Regions from separate parts of the Mesorhizobium sp. C416B genome, predicted to be linked through region 1. Evidence: riboswitches for the same ligand, from Rfam matches in the RefSeq annotation. Region 1 holds a riboswitch; the other holds the start of a gene.
What was found. A riboswitch is a leader RNA that binds a small molecule or an ion and turns the genes downstream of it on or off. The one in region 1 is predicted to bind glycine.

Region 1 (2,198 bases):
CCGAGTAGCCCTTGACAGGATAGATGTTGAGGCGATCGCCCAGCATCGCCGCGAAGTCACGGCTGTTCGAGCCCGCACATACGACGATCGCGTCGGCCTCGATAACCTGCGCCGTGGCAGCTTGGCTCGAGTATGCCAGCCGGAAGCGGCCGCGTCGCTCAATCTTTGTCACCGACGCGTCGCAGAACAAACTTCCACCACGACGTTGGCATGCGCGGGCCAAGCCGGTGGTATACTTGTGGATGTCACCTGTTGAGTCCGAAGGTGTGTAGAACCCACCATAGAAAGCGCCCTTCAAGGCCGGCTCAATGGACGAGATCTCGCCAGCCGTGACCGGCCACCTGTCAAGGCCTCCTTCGACGAGGAGTTGATTGACTTTCGTGCCGTGGTCGAAGCCCGCCTTGTCCCAATAGACATGAAGAATCCCCCGACAAACGTGGTCGAAACCGATGCCCTCACGCACAGCGATGTCAAACATGTGCCTGCGCGCCGCGATAGCCACACGAGTGGTGCCAACAGTATTCTCACGGTACTTCGCGATTTGGGAAGAAATTCCGCAAGCCAGCTGTACTTGTGCCATGTCGGCGCCAGGTTCAGGAGGAGTGGCGCGTCGCGCCTTGTCATCCACTTGATGCCCTTTAAGATCGTCGACCAGTGGTTCCAGACTTCCGCATTGCTCGCCGAGAGCTGGCCGCCGTTTGCAAATGAGGTCTCCATTGCGGCATACCGCTGACGCTCTAGCACGGTTACGTCATAGCCGTGTTCCAAAAGGGCATAGGCTGTCGACACGCCGGTAATGCCGGCACCAATCACAGCAACCTTGGGCATTTCGCTCTCCAGACAGGTCAATGGGTTTGGGCCAGTCGACCCGCGGCTCTTCCCCAAATCTGTCACTGTACCTGAGAGCTTAACCGGGTGGCCCGGCTTTCCCCTTCGGTGGACGCTCCTGGGCGACATCAAATCGCCTCGGAGTCCAGAGGATAGGCGCCTGTCTCATCATGCACCTCGCGGCCGGTCAACGGAGGGTTGAAGACGCAGGCTAGGACCAATTCCGTCTCGGCACACAGCAGGTGAGCATCATGCTTGTCGAGCGCGTAAATGATGCCCGGTCGCACGACATGGACCTCCTCTGCCTGCAAATCCTCGATAGCGCCCGTTCCTGAGATGCAGTAGACCGCCTCAAGGTGGTTCAGATAGTGCATCTTGAGCCGGGCGCCCGAATGGATCGTGGTGATATGGAAGGAGAAGCCCATCCCATCGTTCTTGAGGAGCAACCGCACGCTTTCCCAGCTCGTCGTCTGGACCCGCCGGGCTGTCAGTTTCTCTTCATTGAAATCCCTGATGATCATGGGTCACCTCTCAAGCCGCCGTGTTCACTTTGCCGTCAATTACGCTATCGATAGCGCCCTCGAGGATGTCGAGGCCTTGGCTAAGCTGATCCTCCCCAATGACGAGGGGTGGCAGACACTTCACGACCTCGTCTTTGGGACCAGAGGTCTCGACAATGAGGCCCCTCTGGAAGGCGGTTCTGATGACCTGGCCCGCAACCTCGCCAGACTTGAGATCGATGCCCCGCATCATGCCACGACCCTTGGCTGACACTCGGCTTGGGTCGTACTTCAGCGCGATCTGATCAAGGCGACTCTTCAGCAGGTTGCTTTTATGGCTGACGGACGCTGCCAAGCTGTCCGTTCGCCAGAAGTGCTTCAGGGCTGCGCGCGCGGTGATGAAAGCATGGCAGTTGCCGCGGAACGTTCCGTTGTGCTCTCCGGGCTCCCACCTGTCGAGTTGTCGATCAATAAGGACGAGGGCCATAGGCAGGCCATAGCCCGATATAGATTTGGCCATTGTGACGATGTCCGGACGGAGCCCCGCTGCTTCGAAGCTGAAGAACGCATCGGTCCGGCCAACACCGGCCTGGATGTCGTCTACGATCAGCAGAGTTCCGTGTTTGCGCGCAATGGCTGCCATCTTGCGCAGCCACTCCGTGCCGGCGACATTCAAGCCGCCTTCGCCCTGAACAGTCTCGAGAATCACCGCCGCCGGGGCGTCCACGCCGCTAGAGGGATCCGAGAGTAGCTGATCAAGGTAATCGGCAGTGTCTACAGCGGATCCGAGATAGCCGTCGTAGGGTAGCCGTGTGACGCCACCGAGCTGCTGGCCGGCGGCTGCGCGGTGATATCGGTTGCCGGTGCAGG
Region 2 (2,198 bases), 2.9 Mb from region 1:
ACGAAGACGAGATCGCCAAGCTGTTCCTGCGCATAGTCGGTTATCCCGACGGTGGCGATGCCTCCCTCGACGCTCAGCCATTCGTGATCTTGTGTGAAATAGGTTTTTGCCATCGGAATTATCCTTTGCGGTAGCGATGAGGAGTGAAGGGCAAGGAACTGATATCGACCGGGATTTTCGTCCCGCGAACGTCGGCGAACAGTTTCGTGCCCGGCTTGGCCAAGGCCGTTGACACATAGCCCATGGCGACGGGATGGCCGGCCGACGGGCCGAAGCCGCCTGATGTCACGTAGCCGGCCGGATCGCCGTCGGCATCGAACAAAGCAGCGCCGGCGCGCACCGGCTGGCGGCCGTCCGGCTTCAGGCCGACGCGCTTTTGCGACGGCCCGCGCTCCAGGATGGACCGCAGCGCATCGGCGCCGATGAAGGACCCGCCGGCGCGGAGATCTTTGGGGATCGCCCACATCAGGCCGGCACTCGCCGGATCGATCTCCGGCGTGATGTCCTGGCCGTGCAGGCACAGGCCGGCCTCCAACCGCAGCGAGTCGCGGGCAGCAAGGCCGATCCACAACACACGCTCGTCCTCGAGCAGTTTCGTGACCAGAGCGCGCGCATCCGCCTCCGGCAGGCCGATCTCGAAGCCGTCCTCGCCGGTGTAGCCGGAGCGGCTCATGAACCAGTTTTGCTTCGGCTCGATGCCATGCATGAACAAGAGTGAGCCGGTCTCGATGCCGGCGCGGGACAAGGCAGCCCAGGCTTCCGGCCCCTGGATCGTCAGGAAGACGCGGTCGAGCGCATCGACTTTGACGTCGAAGTCCGCGGCCAGCGCACGCAAATGCTTCTCGTCCTCGACCGCATTCCCGGCGTTGGCGACCACCATGAAGCGCTCGGCGCCGAGCCGGGTGACGATCAGATCGTCGATGATCCCGGCGGCCTCGTTGAGGAAGAAACTATATTTGGACTGTGAAATCTCAAGCGCGCCGGCATCGAGCGGACTGGCGCGGTTGAGCAGTGCCGCAGCGCCCGGTCCGCTGACAGCGAACAGCTTCATATGCGAAATGTCGAACAGGCCGGCATGTTCGCGGGTGTGAAGGTGCTCCTTCATCACGCCGGCCGGATAGGTCAGCGGCATCGACCAGCCCGCAAAGGCGCCAAAGCGTGCGCCGGCGGCGGTGTGCAGATCTTCGAGAGGAAGGTGTTTGGTGTCGTCGCCCGTCATGTCATCTCCAGAGTCGCACGCAATCGGCCGCTGCTGGCGACCAGTCCGTGCCCCTCTGTCTGAAGCCTGAGAGACTCGCGCAACCGGAACTCTGTCGGCGACGCTTACACCTTCGGCGCGGGGGCAAGCCCCGACTTTCCAGAGTGTCTTTCCCGTCTACGGTTCTTTTGCCTGAGAGATTTCGGGCGATTTCCCCTTCGGCGGCAGCTCGCGCTGCTCTCTCCCGCAAACAGGTAGGACTCAAACTTAAGCCCTCGACGCGCCATCCATAGCTTGTCGGCGACACCTTGTCACCTGCCAGCGACACGTAAAGCGCGTCGTCTTTACAGTCTTCGCTAACCACGCCGTTTGCCGGTTTTTCAAGACAATGGCGATATTCTGGGCTCACGGTTTGGCCGGCAATTGCGTTGGGCACGGCGGATGGGGATTGACAGATGGGCGAACGGATCGGGAGCGCGCCGGTGGCGGGGCTGGCCTCGAAGGACCGCATCACGGCGGAAGATGTCGTCATGCTGCGTCGCGAAGTGTTCGCCGACGGCGTGGTGACGCGCGGCGAGGCTGAAGCACTGTTCGCGCTCGATGCGACAGCGACGGACAAATGCCCGCAATGGCCTGAATTCTTCGTCGAGGCCGTTACCGACTACATCGTCCACCAGGAAAAGCCGGCAGGCTATATCTCTGAAGACAATGCCGGTTGGCTGATCCAGACCATCTCGCGCGACGGAATGGTCGACAGTGTGACCGAACTGGAGCTGCTGGTGCATGTGCTGGAAAGGGCGAAATCATCGCCCGGCCGGCTCTCCGCCTATGCGCTCGAGCAGGTCGCCAACGCGGTGGTCGACGGCAAGGGACCACTGATGCTCGGCGGCGCGCTGGTTCCCGGGCTGGTCGCCAAGGCAGAGGTCGATCTGTTGCGCCGCATTCTCCATGCCTATGGCGGCGACGGTAACATCGCCATCACACGGGTTGAGGCCGAGGT

Region 2: another riboswitch for glycine. It lies ahead of gcvT (glycine cleavage system aminomethyltransferase GcvT); the one in region 1 lies ahead of NLY43_RS13365 (D-amino acid dehydrogenase).

Annotation. Positions count from the first base shown of each region.
Region 1 covers NZ_CP100471.1:2,719,643-2,721,840, forward strand. The annotation lists partial or broken gene NLY43_RS13365 (D-amino acid dehydrogenase) at 1-828, opposite strand, end outside; glycine riboswitch at 881-967, opposite strand; gene NLY43_RS13370 (ectoine synthase) at 957-1,349, opposite strand; gene ectB (diaminobutyrate--2-oxoglutarate transaminase) at 1,360-2,198, opposite strand, start outside.
Region 2 covers NZ_CP100471.1:6,551,437-6,553,634, forward strand. The annotation lists gene gcvH (glycine cleavage system protein GcvH) at 1-113, opposite strand, end outside; gene gcvT (glycine cleavage system aminomethyltransferase GcvT) at 119-1,219, opposite strand; glycine riboswitch at 1,369-1,455, opposite strand; gene NLY43_RS31730 (hypothetical protein) at 1,654-2,198, shown strand, end outside.